3 regions of the Bradyrhizobium sp. R2.2-H genome follow, and region 2 is predicted to be linked to each of the others. Evidence: predicted binding sites of a transcription regulator. Region 2 holds the regulator's gene; each other region holds the start of a gene.
What was found. Region 2 encodes HrcA, which represses chaperone genes, less so after heat shock. Its sites were predicted from a motif close to GTTAGCACTCNCNNNNNGNGAGTGCTAAC; they were not measured.

Region 1 (10,355 bases), on a different contig from region 2:
GGCGCGCGCGATCCCTCTCATGCCAGCCTCCGTTTGCGTGCACGGCACAGTTCAGGGCAAATCGATACGGTACCGTATGACGCGCAGAGGCTGCTGAAAAGTGCCGAGGTAGGAGCTACTTTCTCGCGGCGGCGATTACCAGAACCGACGTGATCAACTTTCGGTCACGGCGCCGTGCCGCGTGAGGGCGCAGGGCCCGACGGACGCCCGGCCCACCAGCCTCGCGCAACGCTTCCGCGCTACGGTCAGGGCCAGTTGGCGACCACGAAAATGACGTTGTTGAATGTCTCGTGGGTGCGGCCGCAAGCGTCGAAGAACCGACGTGAGCCGGTCGAGAAACATGGTTAACAGATGCGTTTAAGTCCGTAATTTTGCGGGATTTTTCTCAAAACGGGACAGCATTAACGAGTTGCCCCATATCCGCCCGAACTTAATCTGCATTTAACTAAAAGTCGCCTTAATGACGCTCCGACCCTCTGCGAGATGCTGTTCCCGGATCGTGACCAGCGGCACTTTGAAGGGGGACCGAGTGACACCGTCCTGGACGCAAGGCGAATGAGTACGAGTATCGCTGCGCAAAGTATCGCGGCACGGAAGTCCAAAAATCCTGGCAAGAATTCTGTTCGGAAGTCTTCCCGGAAAATGACCACGGCCAATTGGCTGGGCACCGCGGCGATCGGCTGCGTGCTGATGGGCGCCGGCTGGATCATCTACAGCAACATTCTCGGCGCGAGCGTCTACCCCACGGTCGGCAGCATCGGCTACGACGAGCCGGTGGTCAGGCGCGCGCCCAAGGTCGTGCTGCGCGAGGCCGGCGAGGCTATCAGGGAAACCTTCGCGCTGCTGCCCGACCGGCTCCAGGTCGCAGCTCCGATCTCGCGCGAGATGTTCAACGAGCGCTTTGCCGCGGCCGCGACGCAAGGCGTGCCGTCGAATGCGGCGAGCGCAGCGCCCCCGACCCAGGTTGCGCTGGCCAGGGAGACTTCGAAGGACGCCCCGAAGCAGAGCGTGGTCGCGAGGGTCGCCGACGCGCTGAAGCCGGCGGCCAAGACTGCTGACAAGACCAGGCGCGCGCCGGATGCCCAGATGCAGCTGGCCTCGGCCGATCCGGCCCAGATCGTGCCGGCGCCCGAGGCGCAGCCGAAGTCGTTCGCCGATCGCGCCAAGGCCGCGGTAATGTCGATCACCGGGCCGCGTCAGTCGATGGTGGAAAAGCTCTGGGGCAAGCGCGAGCCGTCCGGCGGGCTGCTGGCCTACGCCTCGGCCGATGCCAGCGTGACCGCGTCCATCGCACCGAAGGAGCAGAATCCGATGTTCGGCGGCGCGCCGCCCTATGAGCGCGACACCGCGGTCTACGACATCACCGCCAAGACCGTGTATCTGCCCGACGGCACCAGGCTCGAGGCGCATTCGGGCCTCGGCTCCAATCTCGACGATCCGCGCTCCTCGAAGATCCGCATGCGCGGCGTGACGCCGCCGCACATCTACACGCTGAAGCCGCGCGAGGCGCTGTTCCACGGCGTGCCGGCGTTGCGCCTGACTCCGATCGGCGGCGAGAGCGCGATCCACGGCCGCGACGGCCTGCTCGCGCACACCTTCATGCTCGGGCCGAACGGCGACTCCAACGGCTGCGTGTCGTTCAAGGACTATTACGCGTTCCTCGACGCCTACCGTAACAAGGGCATCCGCAAGCTCGCGGTCCTGGCGCGGGTGGAGTGAGGCGCGCTCACGCCGCCATCGCCTTGCGCAGCGCGATCTCGGTCGCGATCGCGTCCCGCACGGCCGGCCGCGCCTGCATCCGCTCGAGAGAGGCCGACAAGGACGGCCATAGCGCGATGTCGATCCCTGCGGGACGGAGCAGCAGCAAGGCCCAGGTGAGATGGGCATCCGCGACGGTGAAGCCGTTGCCGACGAGGAATTCGCGGTCCGCCAGGTGCGCTGCCGGCACCGACAAGGTCTGCGCGATCCGTTCCCGCGGCTTGGCGAGCGAGCCGTCGTCCTTGTACCAGAAGGTCGGAAACAGGAACGCCTTGTGGATCTCGGCGCCGATGAAGCTCAGCCATTCCTGCAGACGATAGCGATCGACATCGCCGGGCGGCGGCGCAAGACGCGTCTCCGGCTTCACATCGGCGATGTATTGCAGCACTGCTGCGCTCTCGGTCAGCCGCTCGCCGTTCTCCAGCACCAGGACCGGCACCGCGCCTTTCGGCGACAGGTCGCGGAAATCGCTGCCGTCTTTCACGACCTGCTTGGTCCAGATATGGGCGAGGTGATACTGCGCCTCGATACCGGCCTCCATCAGCGCGATGCGGCTCGAGAGCGAGCAGGCCATCGGGAAGAAATAAAGCTGCAGCATCGCACGCTCCATCAAGTCAGTGCTTCGACTTGCGCGATGATCGCAAAGCGGTCCGACAATTCGGCCAGTGCGACCTGATGGATCGTCCGGGCGTCCAGCGTGCCGCCGCGGCCGTCGGGCAGGTCGCGGGTGGCGCAGGCGTCGGCCGCGATCGTCGTGCGCAGGCCGAGGTCGAGCGCGGCGCGGGCGGTCGAACTGACGCACATGTGGGTCATGAAGCCGGCCAGCACGATGTTCTTGAGTCCGGTGGCCGCCAACCTGGCTTGCAGGTCGGTGCCGGCGAAGGCATTCGGCAGCGCCTTCTCGATCACGGGCTCGCCGGCGAACGGCACCAGGCGCTCGACGATCGCGCCGCGCGCGGCCTCGCGGTCGAACAGTCCGCCGGCGCGGCCCTTGTGTGCGACATGGAAGATCGCGGCTCCGCTCCCGCGTGCGCGCGCGAGCAGGCGCGCAGCCGCAGCGATCGCCGGCTGTGCATCGGGCAGGGCCAGCGGACCGGCGCAATATTCGTTCTGGACGTCGATCAGCACGAGGCAGGCCTCGTTGAGCTTGGGCGGATCGAGATCGGCGCCGGCGAGTTCGAGCAGGGTCTTTGGAGCGGTCATGCCGTCAGGCTTTCGTGGATTCGGATGCTTCGATATTAGCGCAGCAGCAGCCTGCCATTGTGCAGGACTATTGCAGCTGATGGCTGCGAATTTGCAGGCAGCGGCGGCGCCTGCTAGGCTCGCCCTGATGAACTGGGACGATCTGCGCATCATCGCCGCGGTCAGGGACGAGGGCACCTATGCCGGCGCCAGCGCGCGGCTGCGCATCGACGAGACCACCGTCGGCCGCAGGCTTGCGCGCATCCAGCGCGATCTCGGCGTGCCGCTGTTCGACGCCGTGGACGGCTTGCGGCGGCCGACGCGCCATTGCGAGGCGGTGCTCGAACATGTCGGCGCGATGGCGGCGCATGCGGCGGCGATCGACCGCATCAAGGACACTCAATCCGGCCCGGTCGGCCGGCTGCGCATCGCCTCGACCAATGCGGTCGCCGAAGAGCTGCTGGCGCCGCATGCGGCCAGCTTCCTGCGCGATCACCCGGGGCTGACGCTGCAATTCCTCACCTCCAGCGGCAACGTCAAGTTCTCGCGCTGGCAGGCCGATCTCGCCATCCGCCTGCGCAAACCGGAGAAGGGCGACTTCACCATCTCCAAGCTCGGCGAGGTCAGGCTGTATTTCTTCGAGCCCGCGGACCGCAGCGGAGCCGAGCCGGTCGCGTGCATCTATCCCGACGAGCTCGACGCGATCCCGGAAGCGCAGTTCCTCCGTGCGAAGCGGCTGACGAACGTGCGCTGCATCACCGACAATATCCGCATCATCCGCACCATGATCCAGTCGCATCAGGCCATCGGCGTGCTGCCCGAGCACAGCTGCGCACCGCTGCTCGCCGACCGCAGCCTCCGCGCCACGCTGCTGCCGAGACGCCGCGACGTCTGGCTCCTGGTGCAGAATCATCTGAAGCGCGATCCGGCGACGCGCGTGACGATCGAGTGGGTACGGCACTGCTTCAGGGATTTGTCGCACGGCTGACCGCTGGCGACGTTCATGGCCTCGCATTGAACGCGGGCCGCGGGACGTGCGACCAAATTCGCAAGTTCGCCGGGGATTGCCCGCGCTCGCAGGTTGCGTAATCTCGCGACGACTACGTCTTTGAACAGGGCAGCTGCATGACCACTCTTGAGCAAACGATCCGTCCCTCGGCACAATCGCGGGAATGGAAGGCGATTGTCATCCTGATCCTGCTGATCCCGGTGCTGTGGTCGCCGCCGTTCCTGTTTCGCTACTTCCTGTACCAGCCGTTCAACATCCCGTCCGGATCGATGACGCCGACGCTGATGGTCGGCGACTACGTCTTTGCGGCGAAATATGCCTATGGCTACGGCCGCTATTCCTTCCCCTTCGCTTCGTCCTGGATCTCGGGCCGCGTCTTTGCCGCCGAGCCCGAGTATGGCGACATGGTCGTGTTCCGAACGCCGAGGGATACTTCCGTCGATTACGTCAAGCGCGTGGTCGGGCTGCCCGGCGACCGCATCCAGATGCAGCAGGGCCGGCTCATCCTCAACGACCGTCCGGTGACGCGCGTTGCGCTGAAGGAGGCACAAGCCGGCGCCGCCTGCGGAGGCGATGACGGAGCGAAGGTCAAGCGCTGGCGCGAGACGCTGCCGAGCGGCGCGAGCTATGTGACCTACGACTGCCTCGACAATGGCTTCCTCGACAACACCAGCGTCTACGCCGTGCCGCCAGGCCATCTCTTCGTGCTCGGCGACAACCGCGACAATTCCACCGACAGCCGCATGGCGTCCGCGATGGGCTTCATTCCGATGGACAATCTCGTCGGCAAGGTGACGCGGATCCTCTGGTCGCTCGATGAGGATGGCGAGCCGCGCTTCGAGCGGTTTGGGAAGTTGGAGTGAAGGGAAGGTCTCTCCTCCCGTCATTCCGGGGCGCGCCCTCTTGGGTGCGAGCCCGGAATCCATAACCACGGGCGGATGTTTTGGCCTACTATGTCTACATCCTCGCGAGTAAGAAGCACGGCACGCTCTATATCGGCGTGACCCGCGATCTCGTGCGCCGTGTGTACGAGCACAAGACAAAGGCCGTTCCTGGCTTCACGAGCAAGTACGGTGTGAACAAGCTGGTCTTGTTCGAGATCTACGACGATCCCGCGACGGCCATTGCCCGCGAGAAGGAGCTCAAGAAATGGCGACGCGATTGGAAGACGCGCCTCATCGAGGAGCAGAACCCGAATTGGGATGATCTTTATCCCGGGATCACCAAATGAGGTTCATCCTGCACTCCTTGTCATTCCGGGGCGGCGCGCAGCGCCGAGCCCGGAATCCATAACCACAGGCGGATGGAATGGCCCGCTGTGCCTGTCGCCCGTAAGAAGGAGTGCAAGAAGTGGCGCCGGGATTGGAAGACTTTAAACCGGGCTGATTTCCATCCCGGGATAGCCAACTGAGGTTCGTGGTTATGGATTCCGGGCTCGCGCCCAAGAGGGCGCGCCCCGGAATGACGACGGGAGGGAGTTTCCCAAAAACAAAAACCCCGGCATCGCTGCCGGGGTTTCGCATTTCTCGACTGTGCCTGAACGGCTGGATCAGAAGTCCATGCCGCCCATACCGCCGCCGGGGGGCATCGCCGGGCCGGCGCCGCCCTTCTTGGGCAGCTCGGCGACCATGGCTTCCGTGGTGATCAGGAGCGCGGCAACGGAGGCAGCGTTCTGGATCGCGGTGCGGACCACCTTGGTCGGGTCGATGATGCCCTTCTTGACGAGGTCGGCATATTCGCCGGTCTGGGAGTCGAAGCCGTAATTGTAGGCCTTGTTCTCCAGGATCTTGCCGACGATCACCGAGCCGTCTTCACCGGCGTTGATCGCGATCTGGCGGGCGGGCGCCGACAGCGCCTTGCGCACGATCTCGACGCCGGTCTTCTGGTCGTCGTTCTTGGTGCGCAGGCCCTTCAGCTGCTCGGAGGCACGGAGCAGGGCGACGCCGCCGCCCGGGACGATGCCTTCCTCGACAGCGGCGCGGGTCGCATGCATCGCGTCATCAACGCGATCCTTGCGCTCCTTCACCTCGACCTCGGTCGCGCCGCCGACGCGGATCACCGCGACGCCGCCCGCGAGCTTGGCGAGACGCTCCTGGAGCTTCTCACGGTCGTAGTCCGAGGTGGTCTCCTCGATCTGCGCCTTGATCTGGGCCACGCGCGCCTCGATGTCGGCCTTCTTGCCGGCGCCGTTGACGATCGTGGTGTTCTCCTTGTCGATCATCACCTTCTTGGCGCGACCGAGCATGTTGAGCGTGACGTTCTCGAGCTTGATGCCGAGATCTTCCGAGATCGCCTGGCCGCCGGTCAGGATCGCGATGTCCTGCAGCATGGCCTTGCGGCGATCGCCGAAGCCCGGAGCCTTGACGGCCGCGACCTTCAGGCCGCCACGCAGGCGGTTCACGACGAGGGTCGCGAGGGCCTCGCCTTCGACGTCCTCGGCGACGATGACCAGCGGCTTGCCGGTCTGCACCACGGCCTCGAGCAGCGGCAGCAGCTCGTTCAGCGAGGAGAGCTTCTTCTCGTTGATGAGGATGTAGGCGTCGTCCATTTCAACGCGCATCTTGTCGGCGTTGGTGACGAAGTAGGGCGAGATGTAGCCGCGGTCGAACTGCATGCCCTCGACGACGTCGAGCTCGGTCTCCAGCGACTTGGCTTCCTCGACGGTGATGACACCCTCGTTGCCGACCTTCTTCATGGCGTCGGAGAGGAACTTGCCGATCTCCTGGTCGCCGTTCGCCGAGATGGTGCCGACCTGGGCGATCTCGTCGTTCGAGGTGACCTTCTTGGAGTTCTTCTGGAGGTCCGCAACGACCGCCTCGACCGCGAGGTCGATGCCGCGCTTGAGGTCCATCGGGTTCATGCCGGCGGCGACCGACTTGGCGCCTTCGCGCACGATCGCCTGGGCCAGCACGGTGGCGGTGGTGGTGCCGTCGCCGGCCGCATCAGCGGACTTGGAGGCGACTTCGCGCACCATCTGGGCGCCCATGTTCTCGAACTTGTCCTCGAGCTCGATCTCCTTGGCGACGGTGACGCCGTCCTTGGTGATGCGGGGAGCGCCGAACGACTTGTCGAGCACGACGTTGCGGCCCTTCGGGCCGAGCGTGACCTTCACCGCGTTGGCGAGAACGTCGACGCCGCGCAGCATCTTGTCGCGCGCATCGACCGAGAATTTGACTTCTTTGGCTGCCATCTGGATTTTTCCTTGGAATGATTTGACTGGAGGGAGAGGGGGCTCTTAGGCCGCCTTCTTCTTGGACTCGCTGACCTCGAGAACGCCCATCACGTCGCTCTCCTTCATGATCAGCAGGTCCTGGCCGTCGATCTTGACCTCGGTGCCGGACCACTTGCCGAACAGCACGCGGTCGCCGACCTTCAGGTCGATCGGGACCAGCTTGCCGGACTCGTCGCGGCCACCCGGGCCAACAGCGACGACTTCGCCCTGGGAGGGCTTTTCCTTGGCAGTGTCGGGAATGATGATGCCGCCAGCGGTCTTCTCTTCTGCGTCGATGCGCTTGACCACGACGCGGTCGTGAAGCGGACGGAATTTCATGCAGTCCTCCTAAGCAATTGCACGTGTTGAGGATTTTGAGATTGTTAGCAGTCGTTGCCCGCGAGTGCTAGCACGGGCGAAGCTGAGATAAGCCAGGAATTTTGCGGGGGCAAGGCCTTCTAGCAGAAAAATTAGCACCCGAAAGCACGGACTGCCAGAATCTCTTTGCCATCGTTAACCGACGCCGGGCCCGTATTAGCACGGAGCTGCATCTGCTGCTAACGCATTGAATTTCAACAGCTTGTTAAACTTTTGGGCTTGAGATGGGTTGTCAGTTTGCGTCACATTTCTCTCATGTGAGCGCATCGATTCCGGGTGGCTCCCGGGGCACCGAGCAAGCCACCCCCGAATGCGCTCCTGCAAAGGAGGTTTGGCATGGGACTGCGGAGTGGGGGCGTTTCCGAGGATTTCCGGAAACAGATGCTAGGCTACGGACTGACGACGGCGCAAATTCTCTATCGGATGCCGGATCATCCTTCGCTGCTCCAGACCTACGTCTGGCAGAACTACGACATGTTTCCGAAATTTCCGGCGCTGAAGGATTTCCTGGCGTTCTGGCAGGAAAAGCTCGATGGCCCCCTCCATTCGGTCACGGTGGCGCATTCCAAGCTGATCAAGCCGGCCGAGCTGCGCGCCGTGGATGGCGTGTTCCGGCTGCATTGAGCCGGAGATCAGACCCCGCCGCTGCAGTAGCGTTTCCACATCGCGCGATAGGCGTCGTCCGCTGCTCGCGCATATGAGACGGGGTTGCCGGCGGCCGCAGCGTTGATCTGTCCGGGCAGTTCGCGGCGCAATCGATCGAGATCGCCGATCCGCGCGGCGCGGCCGACTGCGATCTGGGCATATGCCTCATCGCTGTCTGCGACCCAGTCCGGCAAGCCAAGCGCGGAGAGGATGGCGCCGGCGGCACGGCTGGGCAGACTGTTCCCGAGCTTCGCCACCACGGGCACCCCCATCTGCAGGGCCTCCCATGTGCTGACGCCGCCGTTCTGCGGGAACGGGTCGAGCGCAACGTCGACGCGATTGAACGATGCCAGATGTTCGCTCCGCAAGGTGGCTCCGAGCAGATCGACGCGTTCGGCCGGCAATCGACAAGCCGCAAATCGCGCCAGCAGCTTGTCGCGAACCAGCTGATCGTCCAGCGCAACATCCTTGATCAGCAGTCGCGAGCCAGGGACCCGCGCGAGAATCCTGGACCAGACTTCCGCAGCCTCGTCCGAAATCTTGCTGATGCGGTTGAAGACACCGAACGTGACGAAGCCGTTCGAGAGAGCTGGCGCCTGCGCCCGCGCAATCCCGGCCGGCAGCGGCGCCAGCGTCACGAAGCATGGCAGGTCGACGACGGTCTCCGCAAACAAATGCCGAACCGCGGCAGGAATCGCGACCGGGTCCGAGAACAGATAATCGATCGTCGGCAGTCCGGTGCCGGTGCCGTGGCCCCAGCCGTGCACCTGGATCGGTGCCGGCTTGCGCGCAAACACGCCGAGGCGGTTTCCTCTGGTGTGGCCGGACAGATCGATCAGGATATCGACGCGATCGGCGCGAATCTGAGCGGCGAGGCGATCGTCGGTCCATTGCGCGGCGTCACGCCAGCGGTCGGCGATCCCCTGAAATTCGCTCGTCGTCGCATCCGCTTTCGACGAGCAGGAGTAGCACACGATCTCGAACTGCGCGCGGTCATGGTATTGCAGCACGGGCTTGAAGATGAACGCGGCCGAATGCGCGTTGAAATCCGACGAGACATAGCCAAGCACCAGACGCCGATCCGGATCGCGGCTGTTGTCATGGGGCGCCGCCACCTCTGCAGCGATCTTCGCGCCGATCCGCTCCCACCAGACTTGCCGCGCTTGCTGATGCTGTTCAACGCTGGCGTCGGCCACGAAATCGAGCGTGAATATCTTGCTGGAGATCGCGCTCTGGAGGTCAGGCCGGATGTCGAGAGCTCGGTCGAAGCTGGCGAGGGCTTCGTCGACCCGGCCAAGTCCGGCGAAACAAAGACCCAGCACAAGGTGGGCTTGGTCGGAATCGGGAGCGATCGCGAGAGCCCTCTCGCAATCGGACAATGCCTCGGCAATTTGCTGGGTCTGGAGCAGGACATTGGCGCGCCAGAGCCATCCGTTCACGTCGTCGGGTGCCAGGGCAATTGCCCGATTGCAATCCGCCATGGCCTCGTCAAATCGCTGAAGCTCCCGCAATGCGACGGCGCGGTTCGCCAGTGCCGCGGCATAGTCGGGCTTGATCGAGAGCGCGCGGTTCAGGCTTGTGAGAGCCTCGTCATAGTTGCGCAGACGGCAGAGCGCAGCGCCCCGGCCGTTGTGGGCTTCGGCAAGGTTTCCGTCCAATGCGAGCGCCCGATCGTAGCTCTCGAGCGCTTCGAGGTGCAGATCAAGCGCCGCGCTTGCGTTGCCGAGATTGGACAGGGCCAGGGCGTAGTTGGGCTTTAACGCGAGTGCCTTTCGATGGCTTGCTCGGGCCTCATCGTGGCGCTTCAGCCCGTTGAGCGCGACGCCCAGACCCATGTGAGCTTCGGCAGATCGCGGATCCACGGCAACCGCCCGGCTCAGTAGAATTTCAGCCTGCTGATAGTTCTTGGCATCGGACTCCATGACGCCGAGCATATGCAGCGCGATGAATTGATTGGGCGCGATCTGGAGCAGTTGTCGGTAGGCGGCCCGGGCCTCGGACAGAAGCCCCTTCTTGTGCAACTCGAGTGCGCGCCCGAGCAATGGCAGCACTTCGGCCTTCTGCCGTTTCTGAAGCCGGGCATTTTGAAATGCACGCTGACCGACGCTGCTGCCCATGAATCAATTCCCCCAGGTCTCCCGGCGAGATTAATTCAGCGAGAGAGTGAATACG
Region 2 (10,355 bases):
TGATGGCGCCGGTGCCGGGTCCGAGCTCGACCACCGGTGCGTCCGAATCGACATCGACGTAATGAGCCATGGTCCGCGCCAGCAGCTTGCCAGACGGCATGACCGCGCCCATGTGCAGCGGCTTTTCGATCCACGACCTGAGAAAGCGCACCTCGTCATCGAGTCGAGGCTTCTTCAACGCACGCGCGGACGATGGCAATGGCATGTTGGGACCGGACGGGACCGCGGGACCGCGGCGTGTCAGAAAATGGTCATAAAGACGTATAGGCCGAAGACGGTACGGTCAAGACAAGTCAACTCGCCCGATTACCGAAGAAGTCCTTGACCTTGGCGAAGAAACCCTCGGATTCCGGCTGGGTGTTGCCGGAGGAGAGCTTGTCGAACTCGGCCAGCAATTCCTGCTGCTTCTTGGTGAGATTCTGCGGGGTCTCGACCACGACCTGGACATACATGTCGCCCATCTGGCGCGAGCGCAGCACCGGCATACCCTTTGATGCAATGCGGAATCGGCGGCCCGACTGGGTTCCGGCGGGCACCTTCACCTTGGTCTTGGCCTTCTCGATTGTCGGCACCTCGAATTCGCCGCCGAGCGCGGCCGTCACCATCGAGATCGGCACGCGGCAATGCAGATCGGCGCCGTCGCGTTGGAAGAACTGGTGCTGGGTCAGCGACAGGAAGATGTAGAGGTCGCCGGGCGGTCCGCCGCGGACTCCGGCCTCGCCCTCGCCGGCGAGCCTGATCCGTGTGCCGTCCTCGACGCCTTGCGGAATGTTGACCGACAGCGTGCGCTCGCGGGTGACCCGGCCCTGGCCAGCACAGGCCGGGCAGGCGTCCTCGATCATCTGGCCGCGGCCCTGGCAGCCGGGACAGGTGCGCTCGAGCGTGAAGAAGCCCTGCGACTGCCGCACGCGGCCGGCGCCGCCGCAGGTGGAGCAGGTCTTCGGCTTGGTGCCGGCCTTGGCACCGATGCCCGAGCAGGCCTCGCAGGTGACCGAGACCGGGATCTCGATTTGCGCGGTCTTGCCGCCAAAGGCCTCCTCGAGGGTGATTTCCATGTTGTAGCGCAGGTCCGCCCCGCGCTCGCGGCCGCCGCGGCCGCGCTGACCGGCCATGCCGAACAGGTCTTCGAAAATGTCGGAGAAAGAGGAGGCGAAGCCCGCACCGAAACCGGCAGCGCCACCAAAGCCGCCGCCCTGCTCGAACGCGGCGTGGCCATAGCGGTCGTAGGCCGCGCGCTTGTCCTTGTCTTTCAGGACCTCGTAAGCCTCGTTGATTTCCTTGAACTTGACCTCGCTGGTCTCATCCCCGGGATTGCGGTCGGGATGGAATTTCATGGCCAGCTTGCGGAACGACGATTTCAGCCTGGATTCGTCGGCGTCGCGTTCGACTTCGAGGGTCTCGTAATAGCAGCGCTTGGTGGACGTGGACATGCTGAGCTCGGTCTATCCAATCGCGATTCAAGTTGGCGCGGAACAACGCTGACATACGGCGATATAAGCGCCCTTCGACCTTGCGGCAGAGGGCAGCATGGCAGCGCTGAGAATAACGGCTGGGAATTGATCGATCGTAACGGGGCCGACTTCGAGGGAGTCTTGGCCCGCCTGCCCCGACGCGACGGCCTCCCCCGCGAGGGAGGAGGCCGGTAGCGCGTGTGGGGTCCAGGTCGCCCGCATCGTCACCCTCTCGGGGCTTAAGCGGACTTCTTGTTGTTCTTGTCGTCGTCGACCTCGGTGAATTCCGCATCGACGACGTCGTCCTTGGCCGCATCCTTCTTGGCGTCGGCCTCGGCCTGCTGCTTGTACATGGCCTCGCCGAGCTTCATCGAAGCCTGCGCCAGCGTCTGGGTCTTGGCCTTGATCGCCTCGGCATCGTCGCCCTTCAGCGCTTCCTTGAGGTCGCTGACGGCATCCTCGATGGCGCGGCGCTCGCTCTCGGCGACCTTCGAACCGTGCTCGGCCAACGCCTTCTCCGTCGAATGCACCAGGCCGTCGGCCTCGTTCTTGGCGGTCACGGCCTCGCGGCGCTTCTTGTCCGCCTCGGCATTGGCCTCGGCGTCCTTGACCATCTTCTCGATGTCGGCTTCCGACAGACCACCCGAGGCCTGGATGCGGATCTGCTGCTCCTTGCCCGTGGCCTTGTCCTTGGCCGAGACGTTGACGATGCCGTTGGCGTCGATGTCGAAGGTCACCTCGATCTGCGGCATGCCGCGCGGAGCCGGCGGGATACCCATCAGGTCGAACTGGCCGAGCATTTTGTTGTCGGCCGCCATTTCACGCTCGCCCTGGAAGACGCGGATGGTGACGGCATTCTGATTGTCTTCAGCCGTCGAGAACACCTGGCTCTTCTTGGTCGGGATCGTGGTGTTGCGGTCGATGATGCGGGTGAACACGCCGCCCAGCGTCTCGATGCCCAGTGACAGCGGGGTCACGTCGAGCAGCAGCACGTCCTTGACGTCGCCCTGGAGCACGCCGGCCTGGATCGCGGCACCGATCGCCACGACTTCGTCCGGATTGACGCCCTTGTGCGGCTCCTTGCCGAACAGCTGCTTCACGACTTCCTGGACCTTCGGCATGCGCGACATGCCGCCGACCAGCACGACTTCGCCGATCTCACCGGCGGTGACGCCGGCATCCTTCAGCGCCTTGCGGCAAGGCTCGACCGTCTTCTGGATGAGGTCGTCGACCAGCGCCTCGAACTTGGCACGGGTGAGCTTCATCGTCAGATGCTTCGGGCCGGTCTGGTCCGCCGTGATGAACGGCAGGTTGATCTCGGTCTGCGTCGTCGAGGACAGCTCGATCTTGGCCTTTTCAGCGGCTTCCTTCAGGCGCTGCAACGCAAGCTTGTCGTTGCGCAGGTTGATGCCCTGCTCCTTCTGGAACTCGTCGGCCAGATAGCCCACGAGGCGCATGTCGAAATCTTCGCCGCCGAGGAAGGTGTCGCCGTTGGTCGACTTCACCTCGAACACGCCGTCGCCGATTTCGAGAATGGAGATATCGAACGTGCCGCCGCCGAGGTCGTACACGGCGATGGTGCCGGCCTTGGTCTTGTCGAGGCCGTAGGCGAGCGCGGCCGCGGTCGGCTCGTTGATGATGCGCAGCACTTCGAGGCCCGCGATCTTGCCGGCGTCCTTGGTCGCCTGGCGCTGGGCGTCGTTGAAGTAGGCGGGAACGGTGATGACGGCCTGATCGACCTTCTGACCGAGATGGGCTTCCGCGGTCTCCTTCATCTTCTGCAAGATGAACGCCGAGACCTGCGAGGGCGAGTAGGTCTGGCCGTCGGCCTCGACCCAGGCGTCGCCGTTGGAGGCTTTCACGATCTTGTACGGGACGAGCTTCTTGTCCTTCTCGACCATCGGGTCGTCGTAGCGGCGGCCGATGAGGCGCTTCACTGCGAAGAAGGTACGCTCGGGATTGGTGACGGCCTGGCGCTTGGCCGGCTGGCCGACGAGGCGCTCACCGTCGTCCGTCACGGCGACGATCGAAGGCGTCGTGCGCATGCCTTCGGAATTCTCGATGACTTTCGCGTTCTTGCCATCCATCACGGCGACGCACGAATTCGTGGTGCCGAGGTCGATCCCAATGACCTTTCCCATGGTCCTGATACCCTTCTTTTTGCGGCAGGTTGGCTGGGCCCAGAAGGCACCCGAACCGAAACCCCCTAAGATCAAACATCCGCGATATTGCGATGATTGAGGCTCATATAGGAGGGGGGGAGGGGCCCGCAAGGACCGAAGCTACGTTTCTGCCGCGAAAACATTGGGTTTTGAAAGATGATGTCGGGCTCAGCCGCCCTTGCGGGTGTGGAATTATTGACAGGTTCGGGCCTCGGCAAGCCCCCGCCACCCGCAACAGGCCCCGCCCTGTTGCGGCAAGGCCAAACCCGCTAAAAGGCGAACCGGCCGGACAGCCGGCGCAGCTGCTTCGCGCGACAAAGCGGCCCGGCGGCCGACCATCGAACGGCCTCAATGTGAACCAATCAGAGTGCCCATGAAGCTGATCCGACCCCTCGCCGCGCTGGCCCTCCTCACCGTAACAGCGTTTCCGGCCCTTGCCGCCGACGCCGTTTTCCCACCTGGCTTGCGCCTCGGCATGGTGCCGCTGATCGGCCTCAGCACCGCCAAGACCTTTCCGGGCTTCGAGAGCGAGGATGGCAGTGTCAAGGTACTGGTCACCGAGCTGCCGCCGGCGGCCTATGGCGAGGTCGTGAGCGCCTTCAATGCCAATCCCGCCGGGACCAATGGCGTCACACAGGACAAGATCGAGACCCCCGCGGGCCTCGCCTATTTCACCACCGAAAGCGGCAAGGCCGGCGATACCCCGGTGAAGCGCTATTCGATGATCGTGCCCGGCGCCGGCTTCTCCGGCTATGTCGCGGTGCAGATCCCGGAGAATGCGACCAAGATCTACACGGATGAGGCGGTGCGGCAGATGTTTGCGAGCACAGTCACCCGCAGGCAGGTCTCGGCTGAAGAGCAGATCGCGCTGATGCCGTTCAAGATCACCGATCTCGCCAATTTCAAGGACATCCGAACGCTCGCACCGGGCAGCAGCATCATCCTCGCCGACGGCGATGAGAGCACGGGTTACGAATCGAAGCCGTTCATGATTCTCGGCGTGATCGGCGCCACCCCGCAGCAGGCCGACGACCGCGCCCGCTTCGCCCAGGAGGCGGCGCTCCAGATTCCCGGCGTGCGCGAGTCGCGCATCACCATGTCCGAGCCGATTCGCATCAACGGCCAGCAGGGCTTCGAGACCCGGATCGACGGCGTCAGCGGCAAGGACAAGGTCCCCGTGACCGTGGTGCAGTGGATCCGCTTCTCGACCGGCGGCGCATCACTGCGCATCATCGCCAGCGCCCCACGCGACCAGTGGCTGCCGGCCTTCACGCGCTTCCGGGCCGTCCGCGACGGCATTCAGCCGAAGGGATAGCTGTATCCGCAAGCGAGATGCGCTCCCTCCCTCGCTTGCTTGCGGGAGGCTTGGAGAGCGCTGTCGCACCAGCGAAGACTCTCCCAGAGGAGAGCTCAACCGGCCGCTTTGCGAACCATGAGGTTCAATCAGTTCGGCGCGCCGTTCGATTCATTGTTGTTGGCGGCGGGGGCTGCCTTCGCACCGCCCTTGGCGACACCGACCAGCGCCGGGCGCAGCACGCGCTCGCCGATGGTGTAGCCGGCCTGCATAACCTGCACCACGGTGCCTGACGGCACCGACGCATCGGGCACTTCGTACATCGCCTGGTGGAAATTCGGGTCGAACTTCTGGCCCTGCGGATCGAGCTTTTTCACGCCATGCTTCTCGAGCGCGCTGTGCAGCGAGCGCTCGGTCAACTCGACACCCTCGATCAGCGCCGTGAGGCCGGGATCGGCCGCAGCACGCGCTTCGGCCGGAACGGCATCGAGCGCACGCTGGAGATTGTCGGCGATGTCGAGCACGTCGCGGGCAAAGCCGGTGATGCCGTAGAGGCGCGCGTCGGCGACCTCCTTCGTGGTGCGCTTGCGCAGATTCTCCATCTCGGCCAGCGTCCGCAGCATGCGGTCGCGCGCCTCGGCCGCTTCCTTCTGCAACGTTTCGACCGAGCCCGGCTCGGGATCGTCGGGCATGATGTAGGGCTTTGACACCACGGGCTCGGGCGTCGGCGCGGTCGTGTCTTCGGGTTGCCGGTCTCGATCGGTCATCGGCTCTAATCTCGAACTCGTTTCCAGGGATTGTTGGCCCGGATATCGTGCCTAAGCTTGCGAAAATCAAGCGCCCGTGATCGGTGGAGGCGCCGGTCAGCCCCCCAAGAGGCGGCTGACGATGCGGGCGGCGTAGTCCACGGTCGTGATCACGCGGGCATAATTCAGCCGCGTCGGCCCGATCACGCCGAGAACGCCGACGATGTGGCCGGCGGCATCCCGATAGGGCGAAATGATGGTGGAGGACCCCGACAGCGAGAACAGCTTGTTCTCGCTGCCGATGAAGATGCGCACGCCCTCGGCGGTCTCGGCCCGGCCGAGCAGGTCGATCACGCCGCGCTTGGTCTCGAGGTCGTCGAACAACAGGCGAACACGCTCCAGATCCTCCAGCGCATGCAGATCTTCGAGCAGATTGGCATGGCCGCGGACGATCAGCTGGCGATCCTCGTTCTCGCCGCCGGACCAGCTGGCGATGCCGGCCGAGATCACCTTCTGCGTCAGCTGATCGAGCTCTGCGCGGGCCTCCGCAAGGGCCGTCTCGAGCTCGAGCCGCGCCTCCGCCAGCGTGCGGCCGCGGATGCGCGCATTGAGGAAATTGCCGGCCTCGGTGAGCGCCGAGGAGGGAACCCCGGGCGGCAGCGTCAGCACGCGGTTTTCCACCTGGCCGTCCTCGCCGACGAGGATGACCAGCGCTTTCTCGGGTTCCAGGCGGACGAATTCGATGTGCTTCAGTCGCGCATTGGATTTTGGCGTCAACACGACGGCAGCGGCCCGGGTGAGGCCGGAGAGCCGCATCAAGGCCTCGTCCAGCGCCGCCTCGACCGACTGCGCCTCGCCGACCGAGGAGAGCTGGCTCTGGATCGACTGCCGCTCGGCCTCGTTGAGGTCGCCGACCTGCATCAGGGCATCGACGAAGAAGCGCAGGCCGAGTTCCGTCGGCAACCGCCCGGCGGAGGTGTGCGGGGCATAGATCAGGCCGAGTTGTTCCAGATCCGCCATGACGTTACGGACCGAGGCGGGCGAGAGCGGCATGGCGATCAGGCGGGAAATGTTGCGCGAGCCGACAGGCTCGCCGGTCGCGAGATAGCTTTCGACAATTTGACGAAAGATGTCGCGGGAACGCTCGTTGAGCTGGGCAAGGCCTGCGCGCGGCGCGATCAGATGGATCGGATCGTGATGGGCCACAGACGGTAACTCCTCTCAGATACTCGTAATTTGTCTATCCCGGGCGCTTCTGACAAGCGTGGCGTTTGCGGCCGCGGGGTGAAAAAGCCTTGCCGCCCATCCCCGCCGCACCTACAAGCACCGCGAGCAGCCTTTTCCCGTGAGTTTTGGAGGATTTCCCATGCGGCCAAGCCGCCGTGCGCCCGACGAATTGCGCCCCGTGACGCTGGAGCGTGGCGTGGTGAAATATGCGGAAGGTTCGTGTCTGGTGAAATTCGGCGACACCCATGTGCTGGTCACCGCCACGCTGGAGGACCGCCTGCCGCCGTGGCTGAAGGGCCAGGGCCGCGGCTGGGTCACCGCCGAATACGGCATGCTGCCGCGCGCGACCTCGGAACGGACCCGCCGCGAGGCATCCGCCGGCAAGCAGAGCGGCCGCACCGTCGAGATCCAGCGCCTGATCGGCCGCTCGCTCCGCACCATCATCAATCTCGAAGCCCTCGGCGAGCGCCAGATCACGGTCGATTGCGACGTGCTTCAGGCCGACGGCGGCACGCGCACGGCCTCGATCACGGGCGCCTGGGTCGCACTCGCCGACTGCGTCAACTGGATGAAGGCGCGGAACATGGTCAAGGCCAACGTGCTGCGCGACAACGTCGCCGCGATCTCCTGCGGCATCTACAACGGCACGCCGGTGCTCGACCTCGACTACGCCGAGGATTCCGAGGCCGAGACCGACGCCAATTTCGTCATGACCGGCGATGGCCGCATCATCGAGGTGCAGGGCACCGCGGAACGCGAGCCGTTCACCGAAGCCGAGCTGCTGGCGCTGATGGCGCTGGCCCGCAAGGGCGTCGCGCGTCTGGTGGACTTGCAGAAACTGGCTGTGGCGTAGTCAATAAGCCATGCACCGCCGAATCACGGACAAGCTGGTCATCGCGACCCACAATCCGGGCAAGCTCGCCGAGATGCGGGAGCTGCTTGCGCCGTACGGCATCGAGGCGGTGTCGGCGGGAGAGCTCGGCCTGTCCGAGCCGGACGAGACCGGCAGCGATTTCCGCAGCAATGCCGCCATCAAGGCGATCGCGGCGGCGCGAGCAGCCAGGCTTCCCGCCTTCGCCGATGATTCCGGCATCGTGGTCGACGCGCTCGACGGCGCGCCCGGCATCTACAGCGCGCGCTGGGCTGGCCCTTCCAAGGATTTCAGCGCGGCGATGGCGCAGATCGAGCGCCTGTTGCAGGAGCGCGGCGCCACCACGCCGGACAAGCGCAGAGCCCATTTCGTCTCGGCACTCTGCGTCGCCTGGCCCGACGATCATCTCGAAGAGGTCGAGGCGCGCGTCGACGGCACGCTGGTCTGGCCACCGCGCGGGACTGCCGGCTTCGGCTACGACCCGATGTTCCTGCCCGACGGCCACAACCGCACCTTCGGCGAGATGGAGAGCATCGAGAAGCACGGCCTGCCGCCGCTCGGCCTCGGCCTGTCGCATCGCGCCCGCGCCTTCGTGAAACTGGCGGAGATCTGCCTTGAGCCGCGATAGAGCGTTTTCGAGCGAAGTGAATACCGGTTCGCGCAAGGAAAACGCGTCGAAACAAGACTTCGGCGTCTACGTGCACTGGCCGTTCTGCCTGTCGAAATGTCCCTATTGCGACTTCAACAGCCACGTTCGCCACGCCGCGATCGACGAGGCGCGCTTCGCTTCCGCCTTTGCGCGCGAGATCGCAACCACCGCAGGGCGTGCGCCGGGCCGCGAGGTCACCTCGATCTTCCTCGGTGGCGGCACGCCATCCCTGATGCAGCCCGCAACCGTCGGCGCCGTGCTCGATGCGATCGGCAAGCACTGGACCGTCGCAGGCGACGTCGAGGTCACGCTGGAAGCGAACCCGACCAGCGTCGAAGCCACGCGCTTCGCCGGCTATCGCACCGCCGGCGTCAATCGCGTCTCGCTCGGCGTGCAGGCGCTCGACGATGCCTCGCTGAAGGCGCTCGGCCGCATGCACAGCGCGCGCGAGGCGCTCGATGCCGTCGCCATCGCACGCCGCTCGTTCGACCGCTATTCGTTCGACCTGATCTACGCCCGCCCCGACCAGACGCCGGCGATGTGGGCCGACGAACTGCGTCTGGCAATCGATGAAGCGGCCGAGCATCTGTCGCTCTATCAATTGACGATCGAGGAAGGCACGCCGTTCTTCGGCCTGCACCAAGCCGGCAAATTGAAGACGCCGGATGAAGCGGTCGCGCGCGCTCTCTACGACGTCACGCAGGAGACCTGCGACAGGCTGGGTCTGCCCGCCTACGAGATCTCCAATCACGCCCGGCGCGGCGCCGAGTGCCGGCACAATCTGGTATACTGGCGCGGCGAGGAATATGCCGGCATCGGCCCCGGCGCGCACGGCCGCCTCGACATCGACGGTATCAGGCACGCCACCGCCACCGAGAAGCGTCCCGAGGCTTGGCTGCTGCGCGTCGAGACCAACGGCCACGGCGTCGTCACCGACGAGCGCCTCAACAGCGAAGAGCGCGCCGACGAATTCCTGCTGATGGGACTGCGCCTCGCCGAGGGCATCGACCCCGAGCGCTACAAAGCACTCGCGGGCCGCCCGCTCGACCCCCGCCGCATCGCGCTGCTGCGCGAGGAAGGCGCGATCACGGTGGACCCGACGGGCCGGCTGCGCGTGACCAGCAGCGGATTTCCGGTGCTGGATGCGGTGGTCGCGGATCTTGCGGCCTGAACTCTCTCCCATCGTCGTCCCGGACAAGCGCAGCGAAGCGGAGCGCCGATCCGGGACCCATAACCACAGGGAGAAGTCGCGGCACGAAGCTGACAACCACGAGTCTTCGTCAAACCCCTTCCTGTGGTTATGGGTCCCGGATCGGCGCGCGCTTAAGGCGCGCTTGTCCGGGACGACGGAAGATGTAGCTACGCCCCAAAACTCTTCGGCGAGCCCGCGACCGCAACGCCGCCACCCTGCGTCACCTTCATCACCGCGAGCCCGCGTTCATTCGTGCCATCGGCGCGGAAGCGGAACAGGCCATCGATACCGGCGAAGCCGGAAGGGTTCGTGAGCACGTCGGGCGAGAAACGCGTGGTGCCTTGCGTGCGCGCGAGGGCGGCAACGAGGGCGACCGCGTCATAGGCGAGCGTGGCGGTTCGCACCGGCTCGCCGCCATATTTGGTGCGATAGCGGCCGGAGAAGGCGCGGAAGCCGGCCGGGTCGGGCGCGGCGTAGAGGCCGCCCTGGAGCGCGGCGCTGGCATAGACGCGCGGATTATCCCACAGGCCGGTGCCGAGCAGCTGGATGTTGCGCAGATTGGCGCCTGCGGCCGTCATCGCATCCGCCACTGAGACCACCGCATCGCCGTCATCGGCAATGAACAGCGCGTCCGCGCTGCCGAGCTGCTGAGCCACGGTGCGTGCCGGCGTGGCGCGATCGGCACCGTATTTCTCGAAGGCGACGATGCGCCCGCCGCGCCGCGGCGCCGCGGCCTTCACCGCGGCCTCGACGACATTGCCGT
Region 3 (10,355 bases), on a different contig from region 2:
GCTCGGCAGCGTCGAAACCTGGAAGCGCCAGGGCGACGTGCTGACGCTGATCGGCCCCAAGCCGCTGCGCTTTCGGACGACGGGGAATTGAACGTCAGGGCATTCCGGGGCGCGCATAGCGCGAACTATGGTGCGCAGTTGCGCACCTGAGAATCTCGAGATTGTAGCGCGAGATTCCGGGTTCGACGCTGACGCGTCGCCCCGGAATGACTACGTCACTTCCACTCCGATTTGTCGGCGTCCCAGCGTTGGCCCTTCAGCTCCTTGGCAAGCGCCTCGATCGAGCCGTTGTCGTCAGGCAGATCGCCTTCTTCGTCCGGGCTCGCATCGTCGGACAGATTGAGCTTGGCACCGCTGCTCTCGTCGGCGGTCGTGGTCGCGGGGCTGCCGATCCAGAGCATGAGCTTGTCGGTCGTGCCGGGCTTGTCCGGCGAGACGAGCCCTGCGACCTCGATCGTGTCGGTGAGATCGAGCGCCGCATAATCCTGGTTCGGCCGCTTGAACACCAGCTTGAGCTTGCCGGTGGCCGGGTCGAAGTTCTGCGAGACCGGCTTTGCGGCGAGCGTCCTGCTCAGCACGCTCGCCACCGCAGTCGCGAGCTTGCCCTTGTTGATCTTGTCGCCCTCGCGCCAGTCCGCCGCGGGAAAGCGGATGGTGCGGTCCATCTCGGTCATGCCCGCGGTCCAGCCTGCGGCCGTGATGCCAGGCATCGCCTTGAATTTCGACAGCAGCGCGCCGGCGCGCTCGGGATCGACCGACATGTTGATGGTCTGCTCGCCTGCGCGCAGTGCGTCGCAGCCGACGGTGAGGCTGGTCAGCGTCACCTCGACCTCCTGGCCCTTCAGGCTCTTCAGGAAGTCGGTCGCCGCGTCGAGCTTGACCTTGACTGCGATCGCCTCCGGCGAGACGTCGGTGAAATCCTTCGGCTGCGGCGTGATGCCGTCGTCGGAGGTCTGGTTGTCCAGAAATTCCCTTTCGCTGAGATCGGAATTGTCGGGCGAGGTGACCTCGGTCACCGCCTGGCCGATCGCGATCTGGCCGCGGAATTCGAACGTGTCGCCGGACTGTTTGCGCGTCAGCTTGACGCTGACCGGCGACTTCTCACTGATGCTCTGCGTCGTTCCTGTCAGCGCCTGGCCGGCGACCTGGAGATTGACGACGAAGCGGTCCTTGCGGTCGGAGTTCTTCGCGATCGGGTAGCAGACGTCGAGCACCGCCGCGGTGACCGTCTTGCCCTGGCGCGTCTCCTTCAGGATCACGTCGGCATTGCCGTCCATCAGCCCGTCGATCGAGGTGAAATAGCGCGTCTCGATGCCGCCCGGCGCCGTCGCCTTCGGCGACAGCTTCATCTGGGCGGAGGCGAACTCGGGCGAGACGGCGAGCAGAGCCGCCAGAAGGGCAATCGAACAAACCGGAAGCGCGCGCATCGACGAAGACCTCGGGCAACGGGCATGATCCGGAAAAGTGTGAAGCGGTTTTCCGGGAGGATCATGCCCAAACAGTTAGAATCGGCGCCACCGTAGTGGTTTTTGGCTGCCGGTTGAATTGGAAAGCGGAGAGGCAGGGTCGGCAAAAAAGAAGGCCGCCCGGAGGCGGCCTTCGCAATATTGCAATGGAACGGAGCCTAGAAGCCGCCCATGCCGCCGCCGGCCGGCATGGCCGGCGCGGCTTCCTTCTTCGGCAGCTCGGCGACCATGGCTTCGGTGGTCACCAGCAGGCCGGCCACGGAGGAGGCGTCCTGCAGCGCGGTGCGTACCACCTTGGCGGGATCGATGATGCCCTTCTCGACCATGTCGACATAGTCCTCGGTCTGGGCGTCGAAGCCGAAGGTCTCGGACTTGTTCTCCAGGATCTTGCCGACGACGATCGAGCCTTCCACGCCCGCGTTCTCGGAGATCTGGCGGATCGGGGCTTCCAATGCCTTCAGCACGATGTTGATGCCGGCCTGGACGTCGTCATTGGCGTTGGTGAGACGGCCCACCGCCTTCTTGGCGCGGAGCAGCGCGACGCCGCCGCCGGGGACGATGCCTTCCTGCACCGCAGCGCGGGTGGCATTGAGCGCATCCTCGACGCGGTCCTTCTTCTCCTTGACCTCGATCTCGGTGGCGCCGCCGACGCGGATCACCGCGACGCCGCCGGCGAGCTTGGCGAGGCGCTCCTGGAGCTTCTCACGGTCGTAGTCCGAGGTGGTCTCCTCGATCTGGGCCTTGATCTGGCCGACGCGCGCCTCGATGTCGGGCTTCTTGCCGGCGCCCTTGACGATCGTGGTGTTTTCCTTGTCGATCACCACCTTGCCGGCGCGTCCCAGCATCTTCACCGTGACGTTCTCGAGCTTGATGCCGAGCTCCTCGGAGATGAGCTGGCCGCCGGTGAGGATCGCGATGTCCTCCAGCATGGCCTTGCGGCGGTCACCGAAGCCCGGCGCCTTGACGGCCGCGACCTTGAGGCCGCCACGCAGACGGTTGACGACCAGGGTCGCCAGCGCCTCGCCCTCGACGTCCTCGGCGATGATGACGAGCGGCTTGCCCGACTGCACCACGGCCTCCAGCACCGGCAGCATGGCCTGCAGGCCCGAAAGCTTCTTCTCGTGCAGGAGGATGTAGGCATCCTCGAGCTCGGCGGTCATCTTCTCGGCGTTGGTGACGAAGTAGGGGCTGAGATAGCCGCGGTCGAACTTCATGCCTTCGACGATGTCGACCTCGGTGTCGAGCGACTTGTTCTCCTCGACGGTGATGACGCCCTCGTTGCCGACCTTCTGCATCGCCTGGGCGATCATCTTGCCGATGGCGGCGTCACCGTTGGCCGAGATGGTGCCGACCTGGGCGACCTCGGAGGAGGCGGCGACCGGCTTGGCGCGCTTCTCGATGTCCTTGACCACGGCCGCGACTGCGGTGTCGATGCCGCGCTTGAGGTCCATCGGGTTCATGCCGGCCGCAACGGCCTTGGCGCCCTCGCGCACGATGGCCTGGGCCAGTACGGTCGCGGTGGTGGTGCCGTCGCCGGCGGTGTCGTTGGTCTTGGAGGCGACCTCGCGCAGCATCTGGGCGCCCATGTTCTCGAACTTGTCCTCGAGTTCGATCTCCTTGGCGACGGTGACGCCGTCCTTGGTGATGCGGGGCGCGCCGAACGACTTCTCGATGACGACGTTGCGGCCCTTCGGGCCGAGCGTCACCTTGACGGCGTTGGCGAGAATGTCGACGCCGCGCAGCATGCGGTCGCGCGCGTCTCCGGAAAACTTGACGTCTTTGGCAGCCATGTCTGCAATCCCTCGTGTTTCGTGATGTGTCTTGTTCGTGCTGTTTCCTGCCGCGCTCCCTCCGTCTTACCGGGCTTGTCCGGCCTGCACGGCCGTAGCCGCCTCGGCGGGGCAAGCCCGGGCATGACGATGGAGCATTCAGCGGCCGTTCAGGCAGATGGCCTTAGGCCAGCACGCCCATGATGTCCGACTCCTTCATGATCAGGAGCTCTTCGTTGTCGATCTTGACCTCGGTGCCCGACCACTTGCCGAACAGCACGCGGTCGCCGACCTTGAGGTCGATCGGGATCAGCTTGCCGGTCTCGTCGCGGCCGCCGGGCCCGACGGCGACGACCTCGCCCTGCGACGGCTTCTCCTTGGCGGTGTCGGGAATGATGATGCCGCCCTTGGTCTTTTCCTCGGCGTCGATACGTTTGACCACGACACGGTCATGCAGCGGACGAAATTTGGATTTAGCCATGACGTTTCCCTTTGGAGGCTCGCTTCGGAAGGAGTGGAAGTCGGTGGGGCGGCGCGTCCGTCCACCCTCTCCCTGAGAGACCGAACGGCGCGCTTAGCAATCGGGCTTTCCGAGTGCTAATAGTGCGCCCGGAAATATGGCTTGGCCGCGATCCTGTCAAGCAAAGGTGGTTAAGCGATTGTTGAGGCGGATATAGGATGGTGGCATTGGAAACTCGTTCGGGGCGCCGGCGTACAGTAGGACGTCATTGCTCCGGCAGCGGTTTTGCGCTTGGCTGCGGGAGGGGTGCGGCCGTCGTCTTGTTCGGGGGAATGCCATGATCAGTTCAGCTCACGCGCGCACGGTTGCCAATCTGGCGGCAGCCTCCTGTCTGGCGCTGTTGCTGGGCGCCTGCGGCGGCGGCATGAGCCTGCCGTCCTTCTCGTCGTCCTCTCCGCCGCCCGAGGCCGAACCCGGCACGGCTCCGGAAATGCCCGCCACCATCCGCGCCGACGAGATCGTCGGCCGCTGGGGTCTCGCCTCGTTCCAGAACCCGGCCGACCGCGCCCGTACCGAGGCTGCCGCCCGGGCGCAGTGCAAGAACCCCTATGTGATCACCGCGGGCTCCTCCGGCGGCGTGATCATGCATCTGGCCGACCAGGCGACACCGCAGGAACTGCGGCTGAAGGGCTCGCCGAGCGGCAAGAACTACATCGGACCGGCGGGGCCAACCCCCGGCGAGCAGGATCGCGAGATCATCTCCTTCGACGGCCGCGTCCTGATCACCCGCTTCATCGACAAGGACGCCGCCACCCGCTACGGCAACATGGTCTACGTCCGCTGCGCGCCGCGGGCGTGATGTCTCTTAACCCTCTCCCCTTGTGGGCCCTTGTGGGAGAGGGTGGCTCGCCGCAAAGCGGCGAGACGGGTGAGGGGTATCTCTCCGCGAGTGAAAATCTCGCAGTCCAGTTTGCTGAAGCAACCCCTCATCCGGCGCTTCGCGCCACCTTCTCCCACAAGGGGAGAAGGGAAGGGTGCCCCGCGGTTGGTCTTACAAAACAAAAAACGCCGGCTCGCGCCGGCGTTTTCATTTTCCGTAATCCGCGTCCGCTCAGTCGAACAGCGCGTCGATGTCGTCCTGCGAGGCATGGCCGACGTCGCCGGCGAGCTTCGGGCCGTTGAGGAGCTTATCGTCGTCGCTGCGGTTGTCGACATGCGCCGGGACATGGGCCTTGATGGCGTCGACGCCGCCCCAGATGTCCATCATCGCATTGATGTGCTGCTCGATGAACTTCATCGTGGTCATGACCTTGCTGATGCGCTGGCCGGTCAGGTCCTGGAAGTTGCAGGCTTCGAAGATCGAGATGACGCGTTCCTGGATGTCGTCGGCCAGCCGCTTCTGCTGATCGGCCGAGTCCACCTTGGACATTGCGCTGGCGGCCTGGTCGATCGATTCTGCGGCTTCGAGGATCTGCTGGGTCGCCTGCTCGGTGCCGCCGACCACCGCGCCGAGCTCGCCATTGACCTTGGCCATCTCGCCGCCGTCGAAGCTCTTGCCGTGCAGCGTCGCGATCTCGCGCTTGGTGCGATCGATGGCATCGTGGATGAGGTCGAGCTCGACCTTCAGCTTCTCGCACTGCTCGATCTGTGCCCGGTAGGTATCGAGCATGGTGCGCGCTTCGGCCAGCTCGTGGGCCGTCGAGGCGTCGATCGCCGCCATGGCTGCACTGCCGGACAGTGGGGCGGCACCCTTCGCCATCTGTGCGCGGATCGCGCGCAGCTCGGCCATGATCTCGCTATGCATCGGGGGGGCCTCTTCAACTACATCTGGAATGGGCATCTCGCCACCGACGATATCCTCGACACGAAAACGTTTGCGGTGAACAGCCATCAGGAAACTCCCCCACCTCATTCACGCGTCTTTGTAGGCACAAGCGATTTAACACGAAGTTCACAGCGGGAACTGCCAGGCGGCCCGCGAGCGACGCTTCGCGAAGAAGCGATTAACCATGGACGCGCGACGTTCATGGAAAATAAACGCTGATCGCCAAATTGCGCCGCCATTCGCGACGTGGTGAATCCAAACGCCCGATGCGTTTACCAAACGAAACGGCTTTTGCTCTTTATTGACCACGTCGCGGCGCCGATCAGCCAGGCAGCTTCCGCGACGCATGTGATCTAGACGAAACAGTACAGAGTACGTCGATGTTCAAGAAAATGTCTGTCGCGCTGCTCGGCAGCGCTTGCACCTTCATGGCCGGCACCAACGGCGCCGGCGCCTTCGACAACAGCGTGCCGAACGATCCGCCCGCGGTGCTCTACGCGCCGCAGGTGCCGCCGGCGCCGGTGCGCGTCGCTTCCAATTCGAACATGGGTGGCGGCTTCATCGAGTTCCTGTTCGGCGACGGTCCCGGTCGCGGTCCGGCCTACGCGCCGCAGCAGCCGGTGTATCAGCAGCAGCCGGCCTATTACGATCAGCGTCGCCTGCCGCCGATGGGCGAGCCGCAGATGCAAGGCGCAGCTCTCCAGCAGGAGGCGATCGATCCGCGGCAGCGTCCGTTCGATCCTAGATTCGAGAAACAGCTCGTTGACTATAACGGCAACGAAAGTCCCGGCACGATCGTGGTCGATACGCCGAACAAGTTTCTCTATCTCGTCGAGGGCAACGGCAGGGCGATGCGCTACGGCATCGGCGTCGGCCGTCCCGGCTTCACCTGGTCCGGCGTGAAGTCGATCACCGCCAAGCGCGAATGGCCGGACTGGACGCCGCCGAAGGAAATGCTCGCGCGCCGTCCCGATCTGCCCCGGCACATGGAAGGCGGTCCGGAAAATCCTCTTGGCGCCCGCGCGATGTATCTGGGATCGACGCTCTATCGCATTCACGGCTCCAACGAGCCATGGACCATCGGCACCAACGTCTCCTCCGGTTGCATCCGCATGCGCAACGAAGACGTCATCGACCTCTACGGCCGCGTCAATGTCGGCACCAAGGTCGTGGTGATGTGATGCTCGCTTTGCCCTCTCCCCTCGTGGGAGAGGGTGGCTTCGTGTCCAGACCGGATAGATAGGTAACACAGTAGACCGGATGGATGGGTGACAGTTCTCTGTCGACTGGGAGGAACAGTCGATGCCTTGGCGAGAGAGCTGCGCAATGGACGAACGAGTTAGCTTCATTTCGGATCAACGAACCGGCTTGTGGACGATGACGGAGCTTTGCGAGCGCTACGAGATCAGCCGCAAGACCGGTTACAAGTGGCTTGATCGCTACCGGTTGGAGGGACCAAGCGGGCTTGAGGAGCGTTCCCACGCCCCGCGGGCGCATGGGCGAGCGACGCCTCAGCACATCGTGGATGCGATCATTGGGCTTCGGCTGGAGCGGCCGAGCTGGGGACCGCGCAAGATCGTCAGCAAGCTTGCAGCTCGCCAAGGAGACGTGGACTGGCCGTCGGCCTCGACGGCGGGCGAGATTCTCAAACGGGCGGGACTGGTCAGCGAGCGGAAGGTCCGGCGACGAGCGCCGCCACGGATGGGGCAACTGACGGTGCCTCAACATGCCAACCATGTATGGGCCCTCGATCACAAGGGCTGGATCCGGCTGGGCGATGGATCTCGCGTTGAGCCCTTCACCGTAACCGACGGCTTCAGCCGCTATTTGATCAGCTTGGCGGCAACGGGCAGCACGCAATATGCCGAGTGCCGGGCGCCGCTGGAACGGGCGTTTCGCGAGTACGGCTTGCCGCAGGTCATCCGTTCCGACAACGGCTCGCCGTTCGCCTCGACCGGAATGACCGGTCTGACCGCGCTCGCAGTATGGTGGATCAAGCTTGGCATCCGTCATGAGCGGATTGATCCCGGCCATCCGCAGCAGAACGGCCGGCACGAGCGCTTTCACCTCACGCTTCTGGAGGCCATGCAGCCACCTCCACCAACCCGGATCGCACAGGCCCGGCGCTTTGCGGCATTCGTGCGAGACTACAACGAAGAGCGGCCGCACGAGTCGCTTGGCCAGCGACCGCCTGCCAGCGTCTATCAACCTTCACCTCGGGCGATGCCCAGGCGGCTTCCGCAGCCGGATTACCCGGCCGAAGCGGCGGTGCGCCAGGTTCGCTCCAACGGCGAGATCAAATGGAGAGGCGAGTTCGTCCACATTTGCAGCGCTCTCGTTGGTGAAGCCGTTGCCATCGAGGAGACCGAGGACGGATTCTGGCAAGTGCGCTTCTTCGACGTCCCGATCGGCATCATCGACCAGAAAACACGCAAGCTGCGGCGCAGCGCTAGCGCTGCGCCGCAGCCAACCAAATCATGAACCACTGTTACCCATCCATCCGGTCTGTTTTGTTACCAATCCATCCGCTGGACATTCGCTGAAAGCGAAGCCAGGTGAGGGGTCTCTGTCCGCACGAACAGCGTTGCAATTTGGAGAGATACCCCTCATCCGGCGCTCGCGCCACCTTCTCCCACAAGGGGAGAAGGAAGAGGTTCTGAGCAAGAGTTGGAAAATGAGAACGGCCGCCTCTTGGGCGGCGGTTCTTGCTTGCGCGGCTACCAGACGGCCTTACACGTAATCGCTGCCGCCGTCGTCGCCGCCGAAATCGCTGTCGTCGGCCATGTCCATGTTGTCGTCGCGATTGTCGTCGTAGTTCTGATCGTTGTTGTCGCGATCGTTCGAGGCCTGGTCCAAGAAGCCCTGGCGCGAGTCCTGGTTCGAGCCGATGTCGTTGAGGCCGGCATCGCGCGACAGCGACCCGCCCGATTGGTCGCCACCGCCCCAAGGACTTCCACCAGCGCTGCGGTCGCCTGCGGCGCTGGTGTCGCCGAAAGCCTGCTGATGCGAGCCACCCATCATGCCGCGGATGCTGGAGAGCAGCAGCGAGCCGCCGACGACGCCGGCCGCGGCCGCGGCCGCCGTGCCGAGGAACGAGCCGCCGCCACCGCCCGCAGGCGGGGCACCATAACCTTGTCCCGGCCCTTGTCCGGGCCCTTGCACCGGCCCTTGGCCGTAACCCTGTCCATAGGGTGGCTGGCCGTAGCCCGGCTGCGCCTGCTGCATCGCCTGGCCGGTGTTCCAGACCGGTCGCTGCTCACGCGGCGGCACGTTCGGAACCGAGCCGCGCGAGGGGCTCCCGCCGAACAGCGAGTCGCGCATGGTGTCGAGGAAGCCGCCGGACTGGGCGGGCTCGGGCGCCTGGGCGGCCTCCAGCTCCTGGATGCGGTTATGAGCGCGCTTCAGCGCTTCGTCCTGCAACAGCGTGGTCTGCACCAGTGCGTAGACGGCGCCGGGCGCCTTGCGCAGACCGTCGGAGATCGCGGCGACCGCATCGGGATCGCGCGGTGCATTTTCCAGCTTTGAAAGCCGGTCGAAAAGGTCGTCGACGAGCTGGCGTTCCTGCGGCGTCATGATCTGTCTCCTTCGCGCAAAATCAAGCGCGCAGGAGATGTAGGGTTCCATTGTGGCCCCAACAGTGCCGGCCGGATTAAATTTCCGTATGCGACAAGCTGCCTCCTGGCCCGCGTCTCGCCGGGTTCATCCCAGTGTCACGTTGCTGTCCGACAGCAGGCGCGCAAAGGCGTCGCTGGCGAGATAAGCATGCTCGCGCTCGCGGACATCGGTCATCGGGTCGAGGCCGGCGAGGACGTCATCGACGAAGCCGGGATGGCACATCACGAGGCCGCCGTCGGGAAGGCCTTCCAGGAACTGCCGCATCAGCGCGCCGAAATCGGCGGCGCGCGTGAAATCATAGGCGCCGGCGAAGCCCGGGTTGAAGCCGAGGCCGGCGCTGCCGGCGCGGCGGCGGAATCGCGCGCTGAGACTGTCGAGCACCATGGCTTTTGGTGAGGCCAGCCGTTGCCTGAGCGGCAGATCGCGGCCGCCCTGACGCACCCAGGCGCCCGGCGCAGTCTCAACGACCGCATCGACGAAGCCGTCGCGGACCTGCGGGTAGAGCTGCACATGCTGGTGGCCGTCGACGAAATCGGGGGCGCGTCCGAACGCTTCCATGAAGGCTGCCAGCTGCGCCTTGACTTCGTTGCGGAAGAATTCCCGGTCGAGCCGCCGCAAAACGCCCGCGCGCAGCAGCTTCGGAAACGGCATGAACATGTCGCCGTCGAGCGGTCGGAAATGCATGGTGAGCGGCCGGAACGGCGCCGACAGCGTCACGTGCAACCCGATCGTGCAGCGCGGGTTCGTCTTCGCTGCGGACTGAAGCGCCTCGATCTCGCTGCGCGCGATTGCCGGACCCACCATCATCACCGAGGTGGCGTTGAGGCGGCCGCGTTCGATCAGGTCGCGAATGGCGCGGTTGACGGCCGGGCTGATGCCGTAATCGTCGGCGCAGAGCCAGATTCGCCGCGGGCGCGCGGCCGCGCTCATTCGGCCGCCGTCCTGTTCGGGGCGTCCTGGCTTGAAGGGTCCTCGGCCTTGCCGGCCTCGGAGTGCTTCTCGCTGTGCTCGGCGACGAAGTAGATCGGGCGCGCCTTCAGCTCGGACAGGATTTTGCCGATATATTCGCCGACGATACCGATCATGATGAGCTGCACGCCGCCGATCGTCATCAGGCCGATCACGAGCGAGGGATAGCCGGGCACCTGCTTGCCGGTCGTGAACACCTCCCAGAGGATCGACAGGCCGAACAGGAAGGCACCTCCGGCGAGAATGACGCC

Region 1: groES (co-chaperone GroES) is a predicted target of HrcA. The motif match lies at 7,543-7,571, and genes of this name have one in related genera.
Region 3: EDE08_RS12630 (co-chaperone GroES) is a predicted target of HrcA. The motif match lies at 3,809-3,837, and genes of this name have one in related genera.

Annotation. Positions count from the first base shown of each region.
Region 1 is NZ_SMBR01000009.1:146,688-157,042, forward strand. It holds gene EDE08_RS23490 (FecR domain-containing protein) at 1-21, opposite strand, end outside; gene EDE08_RS23495 (DUF2778 domain-containing protein) at 643-1,719, shown strand; gene EDE08_RS23500 (glutathione binding-like protein) at 1,727-2,356, opposite strand; gene EDE08_RS23505 (cysteine hydrolase family protein) at 2,368-2,961, opposite strand; gene EDE08_RS23510 (LysR family transcriptional regulator) at 3,089-3,928, shown strand; gene lepB (signal peptidase I) at 4,066-4,812, shown strand; gene EDE08_RS23520 (GIY-YIG nuclease family protein) at 4,893-5,180, shown strand; gene groL (chaperonin GroEL) at 5,499-7,139, opposite strand; gene groES (co-chaperone GroES) at 7,185-7,499, opposite strand; gene EDE08_RS23535 (usg protein) at 7,875-8,162, shown strand; gene EDE08_RS23540 (tetratricopeptide repeat protein) at 8,171-10,300, opposite strand.
Region 2 is NZ_SMBR01000007.1:283,288-293,642, forward strand. It holds gene EDE08_RS20085 (class I SAM-dependent methyltransferase) at 1-205, opposite strand, end outside; gene dnaJ (molecular chaperone DnaJ) at 294-1,430, opposite strand; gene dnaK (molecular chaperone DnaK) at 1,691-3,592, opposite strand; gene EDE08_RS20105 (hypothetical protein) at 3,987-4,928, shown strand; gene grpE (nucleotide exchange factor GrpE) at 5,057-5,674, opposite strand; gene hrcA (heat-inducible transcriptional repressor HrcA) at 5,771-6,859, opposite strand; gene rph (ribonuclease PH) at 7,020-7,733, shown strand; gene rdgB (RdgB/HAM1 family non-canonical purine NTP pyrophosphatase) at 7,744-8,379, shown strand; gene hemW (radical SAM family heme chaperone HemW) at 8,396-9,571, shown strand; gene EDE08_RS20135 (penicillin-binding protein activator) at 9,760-10,355, opposite strand, start outside.
Region 3 is NZ_SMBR01000004.1:339,484-349,838, reverse strand. It holds gene EDE08_RS12645 (META domain-containing protein) at 1-91, shown strand, start outside; gene EDE08_RS12640 (hypothetical protein) at 216-1,427, opposite strand; gene groL (chaperonin GroEL) at 1,625-3,256, opposite strand; gene EDE08_RS12630 (co-chaperone GroES) at 3,420-3,716, opposite strand; gene EDE08_RS12625 (hypothetical protein) at 4,033-4,554, shown strand; gene EDE08_RS12620 (protein phosphatase CheZ) at 4,807-5,586, opposite strand; gene EDE08_RS12615 (L,D-transpeptidase) at 5,901-6,701, shown strand; gene EDE08_RS12610 (IS481 family transposase) at 6,847-8,001, shown strand; gene EDE08_RS12605 (DUF2076 domain-containing protein) at 8,251-9,093, opposite strand; gene EDE08_RS12600 (ChbG/HpnK family deacetylase) at 9,220-10,065, opposite strand; gene EDE08_RS12595 (glycosyltransferase family 2 protein) at 10,062-10,355, opposite strand, start outside.